DNA from 2 places in the Streptomyces sp. NA02950 genome. Region 2 is predicted to be linked to the other one. Evidence: riboswitches for the same ligand, from Rfam matches in the RefSeq annotation. Region 2 holds a riboswitch; the other holds the start of a gene.
What was found. A riboswitch is a leader RNA that binds a small molecule or an ion and turns the genes downstream of it on or off. The one in region 2 is predicted to bind cobalamin.
Positions count from the first base shown of each region.

Region 1: it holds a riboswitch for cobalamin, as region 2 does, so the genes downstream of both, HUT19_RS28690 (prenyltransferase/squalene oxidase repeat-containing protein) here and HUT19_RS31155 (cobalamin biosynthesis protein) in region 2, are expected to answer to the same signal.

Region 1 covers NZ_CP054916.1:6,528,235-6,534,078, forward strand. Annotated here, with positions in the region: gene HUT19_RS28675 (ABC transporter ATP-binding protein) at 1-927, opposite strand, end outside; partial or broken gene HUT19_RS28680 (energy-coupling factor transporter transmembrane component T) at 924-2,287, opposite strand; gene HUT19_RS28685 (SCO2322 family protein) at 2,284-2,955, opposite strand; gene HUT19_RS28690 (prenyltransferase/squalene oxidase repeat-containing protein) at 3,165-4,427, opposite strand; cobalamin riboswitch at 4,597-4,728, opposite strand; gene HUT19_RS28695 (MBL fold metallo-hydrolase) at 4,805-5,844, opposite strand, start outside.
Region 2 covers NZ_CP054916.1:7,082,492-7,088,335, forward strand. Annotated here, with positions in the region: gene HUT19_RS31145 (putative cobaltochelatase) at 1-1,689, opposite strand, end outside; gene HUT19_RS31150 (cobyric acid synthase) at 1,736-3,268, opposite strand; gene HUT19_RS31155 (cobalamin biosynthesis protein) at 3,265-4,278, opposite strand; cobalamin riboswitch at 4,435-4,587, opposite strand; gene HUT19_RS31160 (hypothetical protein) at 4,792-5,064, opposite strand; gene HUT19_RS31165 (inorganic phosphate transporter) at 5,078-5,844, opposite strand, start outside.

The DNA of each region.
Region 1 (5,844 bases), 550 kb from region 2:
CGACAGACCGACCCCGCGCAGCGCCTCGACCCGGCCGTGGCGTACGGCCAGCCGGGACACCTCGGCCACCGGCGCGCCCGGCGCGGGTTCGGCCACCGCGTGCGGGGCGGCATCCGCGAGGCGTTCCCGCAGCGGCCCGGCCCTGCGGCGCGCGTCGCGCACCGACAGCGGGACCGGCGACCATCCGGCGAGGCCGCCGAGGGCCACCACCGGCGGCTGGACGGGCGAGACCGGCATGATCTCGGCCGGTGCGCCGACCAGTGGGGCGGCGCCGGGGGAGGGCAGCAGGATCACCTGGTCCGCGTACTGCACCACCCGCTCCAGACGGTGTTCGGCCATCAGCACGGTGGTGCCGAGGTCGTGCACCAGCCGTTGCAGTACGGCCAGCACCTCCTCGGCCGCGGCCGGGTCCAGCGCGGAGGTGGGCTCGTCCAGGACCAGCACCCGGGGGTGGGTGGTGAGCACCGAACCGATGGCGACGCGCTGCCGCTGACCGCCGGAGAGATCCGCGATGGGGCGGTCGCGCAGCTCGGCCAGGCCGAGCAGGTCGAGCGTCTCCTCGACCCGGCGGCGCATGGTGTCCGGCGGGACGCCCAGCGACTCCATGCCGTAGGCGAGTTCGTCCTCGACGGTGTCGGTGACGAAGTGGGCCAGCGGATCCTGCCCCACGGTGCCCACCACATCGGCCAGTTCACGCGGCTTGTGGGTGCGGGTGTCACGGCCCGCGACCGTGACCCGTCCGCGCAGGGTGCCGCCGGTGAAGTGCGGCACCAGTCCGGAGACGGCGCCCAGCAGGGTGGACTTGCCCGACCCGGACGGGCCGACCAGCAGACACAGCTCGCCCTCGGGAACGGTCAGGTCCACCTCGCGCAGCGCGGGCCGGGCCGCGCCCTCGTAGGTGACGGACACCTGCTCGAAGCGGATCACGGTGTGACCTCCTCGGAATCTGCGTCGGGTCGGCCGTCCGGCCGGGCGTCGTGGGGCCGCCGCTCCGCGGCCGGGCGGTCGGCGGCGGGCCGGTCGGGGCGCGGGCCGGGCACGGCCGGTCCCGGTTCCGGCCCCGGCCCCGGTCCGGATTCTGGTCCCGGTTCCGCCGTCGGCTCCGGCGTCCGTCCCGGGGGCGCGGGGGCCACGAACGCCGGGAGCAGCCCGAGCAGTACCCCGGCCGCGGGCCACAGCGGCAGGGTCGGCGCGGTGAGCGGGACGGCGGGCGGTTGCAGCGCCCGCGGCGCGTAAGACGCGGCCCAGATCATCGCCGCCGCGGCCGCCGCGCCCGAGCCCGACACCAGCCACGCCCGTACCCCCCACCGGTCCGGCCGGTAGCGGGTGCGCACCGAGCGGCGGCCGCCCAGCCACAGTCCGCCGAGCGCGGCGGCGAGCCCCGCGAGCAGCAACGGCAGCCCGTAGCCCGCGCCTTCGGCCGCCAGCAGTCCGTACGTTCCGCAGCACACACCGAGCAGCCCGCCCAGCGTCAGGGCCGTGGTGACGCGCCGTACGGCCGGTGGCACCCGCGCGGTACGGCCGTAGCCGCGCGCGTCCATGGCCGCCGCCAGCGCCACCGACCGCTCCAGCGCGCCCTCCAGCACCGGAAGTCCGACCTGGAGCAGGGCGCGGATCCCGCGGTCGGGGCGGCCGCGCAGCCGGCGGGCGGCGCGCAGCCGCTGGACGTCGGACACCAGCCGGGGCGCGAAGGTCATCGCCACCACGATCGCCACCCCGGCCTCGTACAGCGCACCGGGCAGGGACTTGAGCAGCCGGGCCGGACTGGCCAGCGCGTTGGCCGCGCCGACACAGATCAGGAGGGTGGCCAGCTTGAGTCCGTCGCAGCGAACACCAGCCCCTCGGCGGTGACCCGGCCTCCGATCCGCACCCCCCGCGCCCAGTCGGGGAGCGGGACTTCGGGAAGGGTGAACACCACCCGGGTGCCGGGGATCGGCGAGCCCAGGAACACCGCGAAGAACAACCGGATCGTCAGCACCACCAGCCCCAGCTTCAGGAAGGCGGTGTACGAGCGGGCCCAGGGCGCGTCGGTGCGGCGCGCCGCGACCACATGGCCCGCGACCGCGATCACCAGTCCGAGCAGCAGCGGATTGGTGGTGCGGGACGCGGCCGTGGCCAGCCCCAGGGCCCACAGCCACCAGGCGCCCGCGTGCAGCGCGCCGCCGCGGGTGGCGGCGGGCGGGCGCAGGCGGGCGGTCAGGCGGGCGGCAAGCCCGGGGTCGCGGTCCCGGGCCCGGCCGGAACCGGCGCCCGGACCGCGGGTGGTGCGCGGGGGCGTGGTGCTCATGTGCGGCGGCGTCGCGCCTGCCGGACGCCCGCGGCCCCGAGGACGACGACGGCCGCGATCCCACCGATCAGTCCGGCCGACGGACCGCCGTCGCCACCGTCCCCGCTCGTGCCGCCCTTGTCGGCCCCGGCCTTGGCGCCCGCACCGCTTGAGCCGGTCTTCTCGCCGCAGCCCGAGGACGGGTATCCGGCGATGGCGCACAGCAGCGCGGCGGAGTTGTAGCGCAGCGGCTTCGCGACGGCGGCCAGCACCTCCCCGGCGGTGGCCCGCTCATCGATCCGGGCGCAGTGGGTACGGGCCTTCTTGGGCGGGGTGTCACCGCCGGGCGCGTCCTCGGCCGTGCCGAAGTCGATGATCACCGCGATCCGCTTGCTGCCGTCCTTGGCCGGGGTGTCGGCGCAGATGCTGTTGAAGTCGGCGGTGCCGCGCGGCTGGACGGCGTTCCGGGAGTCCTCGCTGACGGCGAACCGGAAGCCGATCGTGTCGCCGTCGCCGGGCCGTGCCACCGAGGGCCCCTGGGTGGCGTACGTCCAGTTCGTGGCGTCGGCCTCGCGCTCCCAGAACGACCAGTAGCGATAACCCGACCCGGCCTGCGCCGGAGCCGCCCCGACCACCGGCACCAGCAGCCCGGCCAGGACGGCCACCACGGCGGAGGCCAGGCGCGACACCCCCGCCCGCCGTACCTTTCCGGTCCGCCACGGCCCGCGCCCGGCGGGGCGGGCCACTTCGCGCTCGGCGCACGGGAGGGCGCCCGCCTCGTCCCGCGCGGCTGACGGCCCCGCGTCGCGGGGAGCCTCGGCCCATGCGGCGGGCCGCCGGAGGGGCCGGGCGGCCCACCGGGCGCGGAAGGGCGGGGCGGCGCAGGGCGCTGTCCGCATCAGACCCGCTGCTTCTTCCGGCCGCTGAGCAGGAAGCCGATGCCCATACCGGCCACCGCGCAGATGCCCACGATCCACCAGACGCTGTTGCTGTCGTCCTTCTCGTCCTTGCTCTTGGCGGACGCCTCCGGGCCCGACGCGGCCTGCGGCTTCGGGCCGGTGGCGTTGAGCCGCTGAACGAGGTCGGTGCCGCCGAAGTCGCGCGGGTCGGCCCCGGCGGCGTGGGCCGCGAGCACCAGCTTGGCCAGCGCGCCCGGGTTGCCCTTGGCCCAGGCCGCCGCGCCGCCGTCCTTGCTCCGGAGCCAGGCCAGCGGCTTGGCCGCGGCCGCGCGGTGGCCGCCCGCGGAGAGCGCCACGATCGCGTCCGCGGTGCCGCCGACGTCGGGCTGGTTCTTGGCGCCGGGCATGGCGGACAGCAGGTGGCCGCCGTGTCCGGCCATGGTCGTCGAGAGGTACGCGGCGGCGCCCTCGGCGGCCTGCTCCGGGGTGCGGTCCTCGGCGCCGCTCCCGCAGGCCGGCGGCTTGGGCTTGCCGTTGTTCGCCCTGCCCTCGGTGTCCGGGACGAAGCCGCTGCCCCGTACGGCCAGCGCGGCGCTCGCGGTGGCCAGGTCGTTGGCGGCCGGTTCGCCCTTGTCCTTCTGGTATGCGAACGCCCCGCGCTCGTCCGCCTTGGCGTCGCACCCCAACTGGAGGCCGAGCAGCGCGTCGTACGGGGTCTTGCCGCTCTCGGCGGAGGTGACCTCGGCCGGGTCCACACTCGTGGCGGCGAAGGCGCCGATGGCGGCCGAGGTGGAGTTGGCGTCGCTGGGGCCGCCGGGGTTCATGCCCCAGCCGCCGTCCCCGTTCTGGTTCCGCTTCAGCCAGCCGATGCCCTTCTCGACGGCCTTCGCGCGCCCGCCCACCGCGGCCAGCGCCTGGACGGCGGCGGCGGTGGCGTCGCTGAACTCGCCCTTCTTCGGGTCGCACGCCTTGGCGGGGTCGGCCCGGTACGCGGCGAAGCCGCCGTCCTCGCACTGCTGCCCGGCCAGCCAGTCGACCGCCGACTTCGCCGGGGTGACGTCCACCGCGTCCTGAGCGAGCAGCGCCAGCGACTGCCGCCACACCCCGTCGAACTTGGGGTCCTCGGCGCCGTAGAGCCCCTTGGGCAGCGCGGAGCCGGACGCCTTCGGGGCGGGCTTGCCATCGGCGGAGGCCGCGGGGGCGACGGCCGCGCACAGGGCGGCGGAGACGGCCAGAGCCGCGACGCTGCGGCGTACGATCATGGCTGTGGTGCCTCTCGGTCAGAGTCGCTGCGACGGGCGACGTGGGGGACGGCGGGCGTACGCGTGGCCGCGCACGGCGGACCCGCCACGCGCGGAGACTCCGCGACGCGTCGGCACCGGGCTCAGCTCCGCATACCTCGACGGTGCCGCCGCCGGTGGTCCGGCGGCGGGAGCCTGCGGTGCGTCCGCCAGGTACTCCGGCTGGGCACGGCGCGCGCACGGGGCGGCGCCGCACGGTCACGGTTGCGGGTCAGCGCCGGATTCCCACCGGCTTCCCCCGAGCGGACGCGGATGAAGTTTTCCCGCATACCTTAACCGCCCGGTCGGCCCCCGATTCTCCGGGCTGTCCGGAATCGGGCGCTCCGGGAACGGCGGGCTCAGACGGCCCGGTAGGTGACCGGGTCGGTGCCGGGGACGGGTTCGGCCCGGCCCCGGGTGACCAGATGGCGCAGATGGGCCTCGGCCTCCGAGACGGCGATGTTGCGGGAGGCGTAGGGGATTTCGGCCCAGGGGCGGTTCCACTCCATGGCCTCGGCGAGCCGCCAGGGGGTGAGCGGGGTGGTGAGCAGGGCGAGGAGGCCGGTGAGGCGCTGCTCGTGGTGGTGGCGGAGGGCGCGCACCCGGGCCGGGGCGTCGGTGAAGGGGTGCTGGTGGGCGGGGAGCACCTCGGCCGGGCCGAGGGCGGCGACGCGTTCGAGGGAGGCGAGGTAGTCCCCGAGGGGGTCGGTGACGGTGGTGTCCTCGGGGTCCTCGTAGAGGCCGATGTGCGGGCTGATCCCGGGCAGCAGATGGTCGCCGGAGAAGAGGCGGCCGTGGCCGGGCGCGTTCGCGGGGTGCCGCTCCTCCAGGTGCAGACAGACATGGCCGGGGGTGTGGCCCGGGGTCCAGACGGCGCGCAGCCGGCGGCCGGGCAGGCCGAGGAGGGCGCCGGGGGCGATCTCGCGGTCGGGGAGGGCGGCCCGCTGCCCGGGGAAGGTGCCGGTGCGGCCGGCGGCGCGGGCGGTGTGCAGCGGTGCCAGATGGTCCTCGGGGGCTCCGGCCGCGGCCAGCTTTCCGGCGAGGTAGTCGAGCCGGCGGGCGGGCTCGGCGTCGCGGGTGCGGCGGACGAGCGTGGCGTCGGCGGGGTGCATGGCGATCCATGCGCCGGACGCCTCCCGCACCCGGGCGGAGAGCCCGTGGTGGTCGGGGTGGTGGTGGGTGATGAGGACGCCGTGGAGGCCGGTGACGGAGGTGCCGCACGCCTCCAGCCCGGCGGTGAGGGTGTCCCAGGCGGTCGGGTCGTCCCAGCCGGTGTCGATGAGGACCGGGCCGCGGTCGGTGTCCAGGAGGTGGACCAGGGTGTGGCCGAGGGGGTTGTCGGGGATGGGCACCGGGATGCTCCAGACCCCGCCGCCGTGGTCGGTCACCCGCACCGCTC
Region 2 (5,844 bases):
GGTGACCAGGCCGACCTTGTCGCGCCGCTGGTAGGCGTCCAGCAGCAGGGACAGCACCGCTCCCTTGACCGCGCCCATGCGCTTGCGGGCGGCCATCGACCCCGACGCGTCCACCACGAACAGCACGAGATTGCCCTCCCGGCCCTCGCGCACCGCCTCGCGCAGATCGTCACGGCGCACCAGCAGCCCCGGACCGCTGCGCCCGCGCGCGTGCTGATGCGGTGCCGCGGCCCGTACGGTCGCCGTCAGATGGAGCGAGGAGAGCGTGCCGCGGGGACGCCGGGCGCCGGTGGTGCGACCGTGCGCGGTGCGGGCGCGCGACCGCCGTCCGGCCGCCCCCTCACCCAGGCCCGGCACATCCAGCCGCCGGGTCCGGAACGGCTCGGCGGCGCCCACGGCCGCCGTCTCACCACCACCGCCCGCGCCCGCTCCGCCGCCCGTCCCGGACTCCTGGGGCGCCTCGGGGCCGTCGGCCGCCTCGGGTTCGCCGTCGCGCGGGCCGGGGACGGTCGGCTCGGGCGACGACGGCGGCTGCTGCGCGCCGTCGTGCGGCAGTCCGCCGCCGGGCCCGCCCTCCGGTCCGTCAGGACCCCCGTCCGGGCCGTCACCGTCACCGTTACCGTCGCCCTCGTCCCGTCCGGGGCCCTGGTCCGGCTTCGGCGGCTCCGGCTCCTCGTCCTCGAACCGCCGCAGCACCTCGTCGAGTTTGTCCTCGTCCAGTCCCGGCGCGTCGAACGGGGCCCGGCGCCGCCGGTGGGGGAGCGACAGCAGCGCCGCCTGGCGCACGTCCTCGGTGCGTACGTCCGTCCGGCCCGCCCACGCGGCCAGCGCCGTCGCCGTACGCGCCGTCACGATGTCCGCGCGCATCCCGTCCACCTCGAACGCGGCGCAGACCGCCGCGATCTGCCGCAGCGCACGGTCGCCCAGGACCACGTCCGGCAGCAGGGCGCGCGCCGCCGCGATGCGCTCCCGCAGGCTCCCCTCGTCCTCCGCCCAGCGCGCCGCGAACCCGGCCGGGTCCTCGTCGTACGCCAGCCGCCGCCGCACCACCTCGACCCGCTCCTCGGTGTCCCGCGACGCGGTGACCTCGACCGTCAGCCCGAACCTGTCCAGCAACTGCGGCCGCAGCTCGCCCTCTTCGGGGTTCATGGTGCCCACCAGGAGGAAGCGTGCGGCATGCCGGACGGACACGCCCTCGCGCTCCACATAGGAGGCGCCCATGGCGGCCGCGTCGAGCAGCAGGTCGATCAGATGGTCGTGGAGCAGGTTGACCTCGTCGACGTACAGCACCCCGCGGTGCGAGTCGGCCAGCAGCCCCGGCTCGAACGCCTTGACCCCGTCCGACAGCGCCCGCTCGATGTCCAGCGCGCCCACCAGCCGGTCCTCGGCGGCGCCGACGGGCAGTTCGACCATCCGCGCGGGCCGGACGGCGCCCGTGCCCGGCTCGTGCGGCCCGTCCGGGCACTGCGGGTCGGGCGCGGCCGGGTCGCAGGAGAACCGGCAGCCCGAGACCACCTCGACCGGCGGCAGCAGCGCGGCCAGGGCACGGACGGCCGTGGACTTCGCCGTGCCCTTCTCACCGCGCACCAGCACCCCGCCGACGGCGGGGGAGACCGCGTTGAGCAGCAGGGCCAGCCGCATGTCGGCCATCCCGACGACCGCGGTGAACGGGTAGGTGGCGGTGGTCATGCGGCGGTACCTCCAGCGGTGCGTACGCGGTCGCGGTCCGGGATGCTCATGTGGTTCCTCCTGGCGCCCCCGGCGGTACGAAGGGCAGCCCGTCCGGCAGGCCGTCCTCGATCAGCCGCAGCAGCGCGTCCGTGTCGGCGTGCTCCTCGATCAGATCGCCCAGGCGGTCGAGCTGCTCCTCGCGCAGCTCCCCGAAGCGGGTGTCGGGCGCGGGAACGAACGCCCGGCCCGCCGCGTCGGCCACCCGCCGCAGAAAGGCCCGCCGGAAGCCGTCGCTCTCCAGCGAGCCGTGCCAGTGGGTGCCCCACACCGAGCCCGCGCGGCAGCCGTCGAGGAAGGGTTCGTCGCCGCCGTCGAGCAGTTCGGCGACCCCGTGGTGGATCTCGTAGCCCTCCACCCGCTCGCCCAGGGCCTCGCCCACCGGCCGGGCGAGGGTCTTCTCCGCCGCGAACCGCACCCGCACCGGCAGCAGCCCCAGGCCCTCGACCGTCCCGGCCTTCGACTCGACCTCGTCCTCGATGCGTCCGCCCAGCACCTGGAAGCCGCCGCAGATGCCCAGCACCGGCCGCCCCTCCGCGGCCCGCCGCACCAGGGCCCGGCCGAGCCCGCGCTCGCGCAGCCACTCCAGGGCCCGGACCGTGCCGCGGGTGCCCGGCACCACCACCAGGTCTGCGTCGGCCAGCTCCTCGGGACGGTCCACGAAGCGCACCACCACGCCGGGTTCGGCGGCCAGCGCGTCCACATCGGTGAAGTTGGACATCAGCGGTACGGCGGCCACCGCGACCCGCAGTACATCGTCGCCATGGGGCGGCGCGACGACGCTCTCGCGCACCGCGCCGCGCAGCGACACCCGCAGCCCGTCCTCCTCGTCGATGCCGAGGCCGTGCGCGAAGGGCAGCACCCCGACCGTCGGCCGCCCGGTGAGCCCGCGCAGCATCTCCAGACCGGGCTCCAGCAGGGTCACGTCGCCGCGGAACTTGTTGACCATATAGGCGGCGATATGGCGCTGGTCCTCCTTGGACAGCAGTGCCGTCGTGCCGAAGAACGACGCGAACACCCCGCCGCGGTCGATGTCCCCGACCACCACCGCCGGGATCCCGGCGGCCCGCGCCAGCCCCAGGTTGACGATGTCGGTGCGGCGCAGATTGATCTCGGCGGGGCTGCCCGCGCCCTCGCATATCACCGCGTCATGGGTGCGCCGCAGCTCCTCCAGGCACGCGGTGACCGTCTCCAGCAGCCCTTCGCGCCGCTCGGCGTGGTACCCGCGGGCGCTCATCTCGCCCACCGGCCTGCCCAGCAGCACCACCTGGCTGCTGCGGTCGCTTCCCGGCTTCAGTAGTACGGGGTTCATCAGCGCGCTCGGCTCCACGCGCGCTGCCGCCGCCTGCATGGCCTGCGCCCGCCCGATCTCCGCCCCGTCCCGGGTGACAAAGGAGTTGAGCGACATGTTCTGCGCCTTGAACGGCGCCACGCTCACACCCTTGCGCGTCAGCCACCGGCAGATGCCCGCCGTGACCACGCTCTTGCCCGCGTCCGAGGTCGTCCCGGCGACGAGCAGCCCGCCCCCTGTTCCGCTCATCGGCTCCCTCTCCGCTTCCCCGGCGCCCCGCCTCTGCCGGTCAGAAACCCGCCCCTGTCGGACAGAACCCTGCCCACCACCAGCCGTGCCGTCACCGAGGTCACCAGGGCCAGTGCGCCCACCCGCCGCGACAGCCGCACCGCGCGGTCGATGTCGCCGCCGCGCACCGGCCGTCCGCCGCCGCCCAGCACCGGCCGGTGCTCGACCCGGCCGGAGTACGTGAGGGTGCCGCCCAGCCGCACCCCGAGCGCGCCCGCGAACGACGCCTCCACCGGGCCCGCGTTGGGGCTGGGATGGCGCTGTCCGTCCCGCCGCCAGGCCCGCAGGGCACCGCGCGGGTCGGGGCCCGCGACGGTCGCCAGGGCGGCCGTCAGCCGCGCCCCGGGCCAGCCCGCGACGTCGTCCAGCCGGGCCGCGGCCCAGCCGAACCGCCGGTAGCGCGGCGACTTGTGGCCCACCATGGCGTCCAGGGTGTTGACGGCCCGGAAGGCGACGAGCCCCGGCACCCCGCCCACGGCCCCCCACACCAGGGCGCCCACGACGGCGTCGGAGGTGTTCTCCGCGACCGACTCCACCACCGCGCGGGCGATCGCTTGGGCGTCCAGCGCCTGCGGGTCGCGTCCGCACAGATGCGGCAGCCGCTCCCGGGCGGTTTCGACGTCCCCGGCGGCCAGGGCGCCGCCGATGGCCCGGGCCTCGCGCCCCAGCGTCGTGCCGCCCAGTACGGCCCAGGTGGCGGCGGCGGTCAGGGCGATGTCGGCGCGGCGGCGCCCGACCACGGCGCGTACGGCACGCGTCAGGAGCGCGGCACCGGCGGCCGCGCCGCCCGCGCACAGTGCGGTGTGCAGGGCCCCGTAGCCGCGGTGGTCGCGCCACAGCCCGCGCTCGGCGGCCAGGGCGGCCCGCCCGAACGCGGCCACCGGATGGCCGCGCCGGGGGTCGCCCGTGGCGAGGTCACCGAGGAAGCCGAGAGCGGCGCCGCACGCGAACGAGGCGTGATCGGCACGCATCCCTCAGCCCGCCGTCGTGCCTCGGCCGAGGGGCCCCCGCGTGACACCTCCGCCGAGGGGGCCGCGGAGCGGTGGGACGGGTGGCGTGGCGGTGCCGGGCATGGCGGTATGTCCTCACTCAGGGTCCGCGCCCTGGCTCGACGTGACCGGCGGTGAGAGTCTCCTGGCTCCCGGATCCGCGGTTCTCCCGGTCTTCCAGCTCCGTGTACGGACCAGCCGTACGGACGAGCCGTGACCCCGTGCAGGCGATGGGAGAGCGCTCCCCGGTGACAGTGGCGGGACCGCGCCGGATTCGCACCGGCTTCCTCTGCTGCCGCCGTTTGGCTCCGGAAGTCCACCATGCCCCGCGAAGGGCCGTCAACTCGCCCATGACCTGCGACGCACGAGTGTGCCGAGGCCCACATGAGCCCGCGCGGCGCGCACGGCGGACGGCCGCCGGGCGGGACACGCTGGTCAGCGTCTCCCGCCCGGCGGCCGTTGTGTTCAGGGGTGCCGAGAGGCGCCGAGGAGCCCTCAGGCGACGATCAGATAGATGCCGTACGCCACCACCGCGGCGCACAGCGTGAAACAGGCGTACGCGCCGGAGCGGGCGAGTGCGGACGAGCCGCCCTGTGCCGTGACCGTGCCGGTGGCGGCGGTGGTGCCGGTGGCTGCGGCCACTCCCTCGGGCTGGAGCCCCTTGCGGGACGTGCCGACGATGCCCATGGTGAAGACGCCCACCACTCCGACCGTCACCGCGAGGCTGACGCCGAAGACCTGGCCGAGTGCCGCCCAGTCGATGCTCATTGCGTTGCTCCCTTTAGCTGCTGGTGCCGCTCGACGCCGCGGAGGCGGCAGAGCCGGCCGTGGCGACGGCCTTCGGCTGTTCGGTCGTGGTGTCGGTGGTGTCCGTGGTGTCCGTGGCGTCTGTGGTGCTCTCGGCCGTGGTGTCGGGGCCGGTGACGATGCCCGTGTCCGATCCGGCGGCGGAACCCACCGGGGGCGGGGCGACCGACCGGAGGGCGGCGGTGATCACACCCACCGGCTCGGTGGTGCCGACCTCGTTGACGTTGGCGGCGTCCACCGGCTTGCGGCGGGACAGCGCCCAGATGACCGCGCAGCCCGCGACGGCGAGCACGGCCACCGCCGTGACACCCCAGTTGCCCTGGTCGGCCAGGAGCGCGGACCCGGCCGCGATCAGACCCGCGGCGGGAAGGGTCAGCGCCCAGGCGATGACCATGCGGCCCGCGGTCGACCAGCGCACCACACCGCCCTTGCGGCCCACGCCCGCGCCCATGACGGCACCGGAGCAGACCTGGGTGGTGGAGAGCGCGAAGCCGATGTGCGAGGAGGCGAGGATGACGGTCGCCGCGCCGGTCTGGGCCGCGAAGCCCTGCGGCGGCTGGATGTCGGTGATGCCCTTCCCCATGGTGCGGATGATCCGCCAGCCGCCCAGGTAGGTGCCGAGCGCGATGGCCAGACCCGCCGAGACGATGACCCACATCGGCGGGTCGGAGTCCGGCGCGATCACACCGCCGGTCACCAGCGCCAGGGTGATCACACCCATCGTCTTCTGCGCGTCGTTGG